Regions from separate parts of the Sedimentitalea sp. genome, predicted to be linked through region 2. Evidence: riboswitches for the same ligand, from Rfam matches in the RefSeq annotation. Region 2 holds a riboswitch; the other holds the start of a gene.

Region 1 (4,883 bases), on a different contig from region 2:
TCGACCTTGGCGAAACACTCGTCCAGTGTGCGTTCATAGGGTAGGTGCCGATTGGCCACCATCCAGAGATGCCCCGACGGCTTCAGCATCCGCGCAGCAGCCGTAACAAAGGCGCGCCCCAGCGACGGATCGGCGGTGCGGCCCATGTGAAAGGGCGGATTCATGATGATTGTATCGACACGCTCTTCTGGTGCCCAACGGGTGGCATCTGCCCAATGAAATCGGGCACGGGGGTCGGAAACATTCTGGCGGGCGCACTCCAGGGCAATGGCATCTGCCTCAACAAGATCCAGCCGTTCTACCCCGTTCCTCGTCAGAACCTGTGCCGCAAGATACCCCCAGCCGGCGCCCAGATCGGCGACGTGTTTTCCCATCTTTTCTGGCAATGCGCGCCCAAGAAGCTCCGACGCCGGATCGACTCCGTCGGCAGAGAACACACCCGGTGCAGTGACAAAATCACCGATGGTTTGCGGGCTGGCTTGCCAGTCTGCAAATGCCTCCGGATTGGCATCAAACCAAAAGAGTTTGCCATGTGATTTGGCCACCGGTCCGAATACATCCACGCGCTTGCGACACTCTTTGAGCATGCTGTCGATACCGTCGGTTTTGGTTCCGTCGATGATGACAGGCCCGGTGTTGCGCTGGCAGGCGCTTGCGATCAGGGAACGGGCCAGCGCCTTGGCGCGAGGCAGGCATACGAGTGCGGCCCCGCATGGCGCATCGCTGAACGCAGCGCAGGAATACCCCAAAGACTGGAAATGGTCGAAATCCGGTTTGAACGGCTGAACGACTTTGATCCGGTCAGCAGGCAGCGCAGACAAATCCGTCATCGCAACCGGATGCAAGACCGACACCACGCCGGTCGCAGGCAGATCAAGTCCACCTGAATCAATCGCCAGAGGCAGCCGGGCGGACATTGATGCGGCCTAGTCTTCCTTTTCCATCGTGCACTGCAAAGGGTGCTGATGGCGGCGGGCAAAGTCCATGACCTGACCTACCTTGGTTTCTGCGATTTCGTGGCTGAACACACCAACAACGGCGACACCTTTCTTGTGCACCGTCAGCATGATTTCAAAAGCCTGCGCATGGTTAAGCCCGAAAAACCGCTCGAGCACATGCACGACAAACTCCATCGGAGTATAATCGTCGTTCAGCAAGAGCACCTTGTACAGCGGAGGGCGCTTGGTCTTTGGGCGCGTTTCAAGAAGGATTGACGTGTCTGAATCGTCATCCGTCTTGTCCGACAGCGTTACGGGCACTTGTGTCATTGCGGCAGAGGGTCCGGTTTTCGTGAATTTGTCTCAATGTTCATGGCTTATATAGCCTTCCTGCAAGATTCGGAAAGAGCCAGTGATTGTTGCGCCTGCTGAAACCGCGTTCATTTCTGGCTAGACCATTCCCGCTTGTCGTCACTCCCGGCATCCGGCGGGTCGGATTCCGGTAAATTCGAACCCGCCATGACGTCGCCAAGATGGCTACCTCGCCACCGGACGCCAGGTTCGAGCCAAACAAAGCCAGTTTCGATGCGCATGGTCAAACCGATCAGGTTCCCTGAATTACGCTCTTCACAAGATATTAAAATCGCGTTAACCGTTTCGATGCTTCGGTCCGGGCAACCTGTTGTCCGGATAATAGGGAACACGGTGCGGTGCCGCCGACATTGGCACCAAATCCGTGACTGCCCCCGCAACTGTGAGCGGTGAGCGAAGCCGGTATACACCACTGTTACGCTTTGCGTGATGGGAAGGTCCGGCTGAGCATTGACCCGCGAGTCAGGAAACCTGCCGAGGTGATCACCCTGTCTGAACGCGAGGGGCGTTTCGGCTGCGGTTCTTCCGCTGTGGTGGCTTCACCGTCTGCGGGGGTTAACCATCCCTCATACGACATATTGACGTAGTGCAACCGGTTTCCCGGTTGAACGAGAGGGGAAAGAATGACCCGTACCATCCGCATGGCTTGCGTAGCCATTTCCGCCGTATCTGCAGGCCCGGCGCTGGCTCAGACACCATATGAGCTTGACGAGATCATAGTGTCCGGCGGTTTCAGCCCGATCGAAGAGCGACGCTATGGGCAATCGGCCTCGGTGCTGACCGCCCAAGACATCGAAGATCGTGGTATCCTGACGGTTCAGGATGCGCTTCGCGCGGTTCCCGGCCTTGCGGTCAGCGGGACGGGAAACAACTTCACGCAGGTCCGTATCCGCGGCGCTGAGGCCAATCACACGCTGATCATGGTTGATGGGGTGCAACTCTCTGCTGGCGACAGCGAATATATCCTCTCCGGTCTGGACACCGCAAATATCGAACGGATAGAAGTTCTGCGCGGGCCGCAATCCGTGTTCTATGGCAGCAATGCCTCGGCCGGTGTGGTCAACATCATCACCAAACGGGGTGCAACAGGCACTGAATACGGCGGGTCGGTTGAAATCGGCGACGGCTATGCCGCCTCGGCACGGTTTTCGGTCCGGTCTGACCGGGGCGGCCTGGCCTTTGGCGTGTCGCGTCTGGACGACGACGGATATGATTTTTCTGGCAGCGACGGTGAACTTGACGGAACACGGCGATCCACCCTGAACTTGACCGGCGACTACAACGTGACGGATCGGTTGACGTTGGGATTCACCTTGCGTGCGTCAAACGAGAAGTTTGCGTTTGACACGACAAGCTATGTCGCCAGCACGGCAGACGAATATGTGATCGACGATCCCAACCAGACCTCGGAACGCAAGGAACGGTCTGGCAGCCTGTTTGCGGAATACGAAGCCTTGGACGGACGATTGGTGCATCGGCTGACCTTTGAAGGGTCGGAATACGAACAAAGCACAAATGGTGCCACGCCCACCAAAGCGGATCGTTCAGCCGCGAAATACCTGCTGAGCTATGGGCTGGACGGCTATGCAGTCGCCTCTACCAATCACCTGCTGAATATCATGGCCGAATGGGAACAAGACAGTTCCTCGAGCAACCCGGAATACGAGCGCGAGACCAATTCGGTGGCGATGGAGTATCGCGGAACATTGGACAATGGCCTGAACCTGCAGGCAGGGCTGCGCTATGACGACAACAAGGTCTTTGAGGATGACCTGTTGTGGATTCTGGCCGGGTCCTACACCTTTGTCGGCAGCGGTGTGCGGTTGCATGCGTCGGCCGGGACGGGGTCAGTCAATCCCACCTATTTTGAACTCTTCGCGGATACCTTTGGTTTTGTCGGCAACACCAGTCTAAAGCCGGAAAAGAACCAAAGCATCGATTTTGGTGTCGAAGTCCCATTCTGGGGAGATCGCGGGCTGGTGGATGTCACTTATTTCCACGCGAATCTCACAGATGAAATCGTATCAATATTTGACCCTACCACTGGCAATTCTGTCTTTATCAATGAAAGCGAAAAGAGCCGCCGGCAAGGTATCGAAATCAGCGGCAATCTGCAGGCCACCGATACGCTTGAGCTGCAGTTGAGCTATACCTATCTGCACGCGAAGAATGCGGATGGCACGGTCGAAGTCCGTCGCCCGCGACACGAGTTGTGGTTGGGCGCGACTCAGCAATTCATGCAGGGTCGTGGCAGCGTCACTGCGGATCTGCGCTATATCGCGGGGAACTATGACACTCAGTTTTTCAGCAGCTACGAACTTGCCGAGTTGCCGGATTATGTGACGGTGGACGTCGCCGCACAATACGATCTGACTGACACGGTGCAATTGACCGGTCGTATCACCAACCTGTTTGACGAAGAGTATTCCGATACCTGGGGCTATGCCACGCGGGGCCGCACGGCCTATGTCGGGCTGCGGGCGGCGTTCTGAGGATGCGAGTGGGGGTCTTCGCACTCTGCGCTTTGATCGGTTGGGTCGGGTTTGCCGTGGCTCAACCGGTTCGCGTGGTGTCGATAAACCTCTGCACCGACCAGCTCGCCATGCTTCTGGCGGGGCCGGATCAGCTTTATTCAGTGTCCTATCTCGCCAAGGATCCACGCGCGTCTGCAATGACAGTTGAGGCCGAGCAGTATGTGATCAATCACGGGCTGGCCGAAGAGATTTATCTCATGCAGCCTGATCTGGTGATTGCGGGAGCCTATTCGACACGCGCAACGGTGGATATGTTGCGGCGGCTTGGCGTTCCGGTTGCCGTGTTCGAACCGACCTACTCACTGGACGATGTGGGCGCGCGGATTACGCAGATGGGTGAAGTCCTGCAACGTCAAGGCGCCGCGGCGATCATGTTGGCGGATTTTGATGCATGGCTCAAAGTGTTGACCGCCGAGGTCGAACACAATCCCCGCGCGATCCTTTACTACGCCAACGGCTATACGTCCGGCGACAACACGCTTGCAGGTCAAATCCTGCTCGCGGCCGGGTTTTCAAACGCTGCCAGCGAAGCCGGGTATGAGGCAGGTGAGAAACTTCCCCTTGAGGTGCTGGCACTGACCGAACCGGAGATCGTGATTGCCGCACGCCCATATCCGGGTGCGTCGCGATCCGAGGGCATTCTGGATCATCCGGTGGTACAAAAGCTGCGCGTCAACCATGCCGGGGCCACCATGACCGACCATGACTGGGTCTGCGGCACACCTTATGTGCTGCGCGCGATTGAAAACCTCGTGGCGGCCCGCGAAACCCTGAGCGGAGCAAAGCCGTGAGCCGTCTAACCCTTCTTCTTGTTATGACCTTGGTGGGGTTGTTTGTAACGTCCCTGCTGACGGGGCCGGCCGATATCGGCATAGGCGAAAGCCTGACCGCGCTCTTTGTCGGCGACGGTGGGCCGCTGACGCTGGTCATGCGGGAAATTCGTCTGCCGCGCGCCTTGCTCGCTTCGTTCATTGGCGCCAGTCTCGGGCTGGCCGGGGCCGCGATGCAGGGGTATCTGCGCAATCCACTGGCTGAGCCC
Region 2 (4,883 bases):
AAACACAGGCCCGATATCTTGGGCAAGACGCTCGAATCGCAGCACGTGATCGACCAGACACCGCCCCTGCAAGTCCCTCACATAGCGCACCTGAGGAACCAGATGCCGTGCGCTGTCGAGATAATCATCAGAGGCTCCGGAAATCAGAAAATCATCCAAGTCCAACTTCTGACCCCGCTTGGCCGCCGCCCTTGCCCGATACCGAAATTCCGACAGCGCCCTGTCATACGGGTGCCGCACGATAGAAAATTTTAGGTAGCGGTCAAAATCTTTGGCGACCATATGGCCCCGCGCGACATATTCGTCTGCATAAAGATGCGCCAGCTTTTGCGGCCCGGCATTGCGGTTGTCGTTCTGACGCAGCATCAGCGCCGCGCGGTCACGCCACGCCAACCCCAGATCGTCCAGAAACACGGTCTCGACACTTTGCCCACCCGTCTTGGGGATGTGTACAAAAACGGTCTTGTGTGCGTGGGAAATCATCAACAGGTCCGGCCGATCCAAGCGCACCCTCACAACCACTTGCGCAAAAGTCAACGCGAGGCTCGGCACCCCGGCACTCTGACCAAGGGTCGCAGCCTGCGCGACAACGGGTGACAACCCCGGGTGACGTTCCTATAACGCGCGCAAATTACACCCCTGCACAGGATGCATCAGATGACCATTCAGGTTCTTGGACACAAATCCCCCGACACCGATTCGACAGGCTCTCCCATCCTTTGGGCGTGGTATCTGTCCGAAATCAAAGGCACCCCCGCCGAAGCCGTTTTGCTGGGCGAACCCAACACCGAGGCGGCCTTTCTGCTGAAACGCTGGGACCTGCCCAAACCTGCCATCATCGATGACGTTGCGGATGATGCCCCAGTTGTGATCGTCGACACCAACAACCCCGCCGAACTGCCCGCCAACATCAACAACGCCGATGTGCAGGCGATCATCGACCATCACAAGCTGGTCGGCGGCCTGGAAACCAAGGGGCCGATCGACATCACCATCCGTCCGCTGGCCTGCACTGCTACAATTATGCACGACCTGATGGGCGACGATACCGCCAAGATGCCGGAGTGGGCCAAGGCGACCGCGCTGACCTGCATTCTGTCCGACACGCTGGAATTCCGCAGCCCGACCACCACGCCGCATGACAAGGCCGTTGCCGAGAAGCTGGCCGCCGATCTGGGCATCTCGATCCCCGATTATGCCGCCGAGATGTTCGCCGCCAAGTCCGATGTGTCCTCGTTCAGCGATGCCGAACTGTTGCGCATGGACAGCAAGGAATACGAAGTCGACGGCACCAAATTCCGCGTTTCGGTTCTGGAAACGACATCGCCGTCAACGGTTCTGGACCGTAAGGCCAGCCTGATCGACACCATGACCACCGTGGCGTCCGAGGACGGCGTGGATCAGGTTCTGTTGTTTGTCGTGGACATCCTGAACGAAGAGGCCACGCTTCTGGTTCCCAACGATCTGGTCAAGACCGTCGCCGCCAATAGCTTTGATGCCACCGCAACTGGTGACAGCGTTGTCCTCCCCGGCATCGTCAGCCGCAAGAAACAGATCATTCCTAACCTCAAAGTTTGATCGCCGACACAGGGACCCCGGCAGGTTTGCCGGGGTCCACCCTGATTGGGCCTGCAGCCCGTTGACACGCTAACCGCTGGTCATACCGGCAAGCATCGCGCCAAGGGCGACGAGATGAACGAGCATCAGCGCCTTGTCTTTCCACAGCACACCAACGGCAAACCAGCCAACAACTCCGATTAGAAATAGGTAGAGATTCCACGGGGTCCAGCCAAATCCGGTCGCCGTGTACCCCATGATTTGAATGATCGAAGCAGCCCATTTGACAGCAAATATGATGTTGTCCCTTGAAGGACTCGCGATTGCCAGATTAGCCTGCATGGCTCGACCCTCTGGTAGCATACGAGCCATCCGTCGCATATACCGATATCTTTTCTACAGGCATCACACTCTCCAATCGCCGTTTGAACTTCATATACGGACCGAATTAAAGACATGCGCGCCAGAACCATGACCCTGTGAAGATAGAAATTCTATTGCCAATACGCAAATGCCCAACACGCCGGCAGGCGGCTATCAATTTCTCCTGAACACTCCAAACTCTTGACAACACGCCGCCCCTTGGCCATTCCGCGATGTGTTGGTTTCTGCGAAAGCAGATGAAAAGGGAATGCACGACGCAGCCGCCCCCGCGACCGTGAACGGAGAGGGCACCCAAGCCACTGACCACCGGGTCGGGAAGGCGGGATGTCCACCAGAAGGCCGATGCTTTCTGACATCCGCAAGCCGGGAGACCTGCCAGCAAAACGTGACGTTAACCGGGCGGGGTGCCTCGGTGACGGGCCCGGCCCAGGCTTTGCCCGCTATTCCCCCGCTTTTGAAACAGGGAAGTGACCGGATGACTCAGACACAGGATCAGGCGACCCCGGTCGAATTGCTGGTCTGCACGACCTGCCGCAAGGGAATGCCCACCGACACTGAGGGCCCGCGCCCGGGTGCCAAGTTATATGACGCGCTGGCTGCGGGCGACGTACCGTCGGGCGTGACGCTGCGCCCGGTCGAATGCCTGTCCAACTGCGACAGCGGCTGTTCCATCGTGCTGCGCGGCGGTGCCGGTCGCTGGACCTATGTCTACGGCAATTTCGATGAAATCAGTGACGCGGACATGATCCTGGACGTCGCCTCTCGCTATCATGCCACACCGGATGGTCTGATACCTTGGCGTGAACGCCCGGTTCATTTCCGCAAGAATTGTATCGCCCGCATCCCCCCGATTGGAGAGACCTGATGTCCAACCTGTCCAAGCTGCCCGTCACCGTGATCACCGGCTTTCTCGGCTCCGGCAAAACCACCCTCATCCGCCACCTCATGCAGAACCCTCAGGGCAAGCGCCTCGCCGTGGTGGTCAATGAATTCGGCGATGTAGGCGTCGATGGCGATATCCTGAAATCATGTGCGATTCCGGATTGCCCTGCCGAGAACATCATGGAGCTGTCCAACGGCTGCATATGCTGCACCGTGGCCGATGATTTCATCCCGACGATCGAGGCATTGATGGCGCTTGACCCGCGCCCGGATCACATCCTGATCGAAACCTCTGGTCTTGCCTTGCCCAAACCGCTGCTCAAGGCGTTTGACTGGCCAGATATCCGCAGCCGCATTACTGTGGACGGTGTTATCGCGCTTGCCGATGCCGAAGCCGTGGCCGCAGGCCGTTTCGCACCAGATGTGGCGCGCGTCGACGCCCAGCGCCTTGCCGATGACTCTATCGATCACGAAACCCCGCTGTCCGAGGTGTTTGAGGATCAGATCAGCTGCGCCGATATCATCCTGTTGACCAAGCCCGATCTTGCGGGTCCGGAGGGCGTCGCAAAGGCGCGTGAGATCATTGCAGCCGAAGCCCCCCGACCGCTGCCCGTGGTCGAGGTTGCCGAAGGGGCCGTCGATGTGCGCGTGATCCTTGGGCTTGAGGCCGCCGCCGAAGACGATATGGAGGCCCGCCCCAGCCATCATGATGGCGCCGACGATCACGAACACGACGACTTTGAGAGCGTTGTCATCGAATTGCCCGAACAATCCGATCCCGCCGATCTGGTCGCCCGGATCGAACGTCTGGCAAATGAACGAAACATCCTGCGGGTCAAAGGGTATGTCGCCGTGAGCGGAAAGCCCATGCGTCTGTTGGTTCAGGCGGTTGGCGCACGGGTTCGGCACCAGTACGACCGCGCCTGGAAAGCTGATGAGCCCCGTCTGAGTCGCTTGGTGGTGATTGCCGAGCATGACGATATCGATGCCGCTGCAATTCGTGACGTCCTCACCCGCATGCCTGCGGTGGCCGAGTAGAAAAGCCTGCCACGATGCATGTCGTCTTTCGCGAAAGCCATGGCCTTGAAGAAACGGACACCCCGACGGATCTGGGGCAGAGCCCTGCTGATCTGGTGGTTCTGTCCTTTTCCGACAGCGATCTGGGCGCGTTCGCGGCAGGCTGGCATCGTGGCGGTGGTCCCGAGGGGCGCATGCCATCCCTGCGGCTGGCCAATCTCGCCGCGCTGAAACATCCGCTGTCGGTCGACACCTATGTTGACCAGACACTTGAAGGGGCCAAAGGCGTCCTGATCCGGCTGATCGGCGGTGTTCCCTATTGGTCCTATGGCCTGCAACAGGTCCAATCCCTAGCCGCGCGCAAGGGGTTGGCGGTCGCGGTCCTGCCCGCCGACGGGCGGTCCGACTCCCGGCTTGATGACTATTCGACCTTGCCGCGCTCGACCCTTGGGCGGCTGCAACACCTTTGCAATACCGGCGGGACCGTGGCTGCACAGGCAGCACTGGCTCAACTGGCGTTGGCTGCCGGGCTTTACGCAGGGCCAGTGCGTGGCTCCAAGAGCCTGCCACAGGTTGGCGCGTGGACGCCGGAACACGGTGTGACCTGTCCGGCGACGGCCTTTGCCCCAGCCAGCGGCACCCCCCGTATTCTCATCACGTTTTACCGCGCCTATCTAACCGCCGCCGACCTCGCGCCCATCGAGGCGCTGTTCACTGCCTTCCGCACCCGCGGGTATGACGTGGCCGCCCTTTTTGCGCCGTCTCTCAAGGCTCCCGAAGCGGCGGGTTGGCTGGCACGGCAGGTTCAGGCCCTCGTGCCCGCCGCCATCGTCAATGCCACGGCCTTTTCCGGTCGGACCGATGGAGGTCCCTCGCCACTCGACTCGGCCGATGTACCTGTGTTTCAGGTGGCTTTGGCCACGTCGACGCAAAAGGCATGGGCCGAGGCAGAGCGCGGATTGTCGCCCGCCGATCTGGCAATGCATGTCGTCCTGCCAGAGGTCGATGGCCGCATCCTTGCCGGTGTCGCCAGTTTCAAGGAA

Evidence for each region. A riboswitch is a leader RNA that binds a small molecule or an ion and turns the genes downstream of it on or off. The one in region 2 is predicted to bind cobalamin.
Region 1: it holds a riboswitch for cobalamin, as region 2 does, so the genes downstream of both, ABJO75_RS27270 (TonB-dependent receptor) here and ABJO75_RS19065 (DUF1636 domain-containing protein) in region 2, are expected to answer to the same signal.

Annotation. Positions count from the first base shown of each region.
Region 1 covers NZ_JBDWLR010000095.1:58,046-62,928, forward strand. Annotated here, with positions in the region: gene ABJO75_RS27260 (class I SAM-dependent methyltransferase) at 1-917, opposite strand, end outside; gene clpS (ATP-dependent Clp protease adapter ClpS) at 927-1,268, opposite strand; cobalamin riboswitch at 1,588-1,804, shown strand; gene ABJO75_RS27270 (TonB-dependent receptor) at 1,934-3,802, shown strand; gene ABJO75_RS27275 (ABC transporter substrate-binding protein) at 3,805-4,635, shown strand; gene ABJO75_RS27280 (iron ABC transporter permease) at 4,659-4,883, shown strand, end outside.
Region 2 covers NZ_JBDWLR010000078.1:114,617-119,499, forward strand. Annotated here, with positions in the region: gene ABJO75_RS19050 (sulfotransferase family 2 domain-containing protein) at 1-483, opposite strand, end outside; gene ABJO75_RS19055 (manganese-dependent inorganic pyrophosphatase) at 658-1,578, shown strand; gene ABJO75_RS19060 (DUF6552 family protein) at 1,648-1,899, opposite strand; cobalamin riboswitch at 2,143-2,336, shown strand; gene ABJO75_RS19065 (DUF1636 domain-containing protein) at 2,417-2,806, shown strand; gene cobW (cobalamin biosynthesis protein CobW) at 2,806-3,861, shown strand; gene cobN (cobaltochelatase subunit CobN) at 3,876-4,883, shown strand, end outside.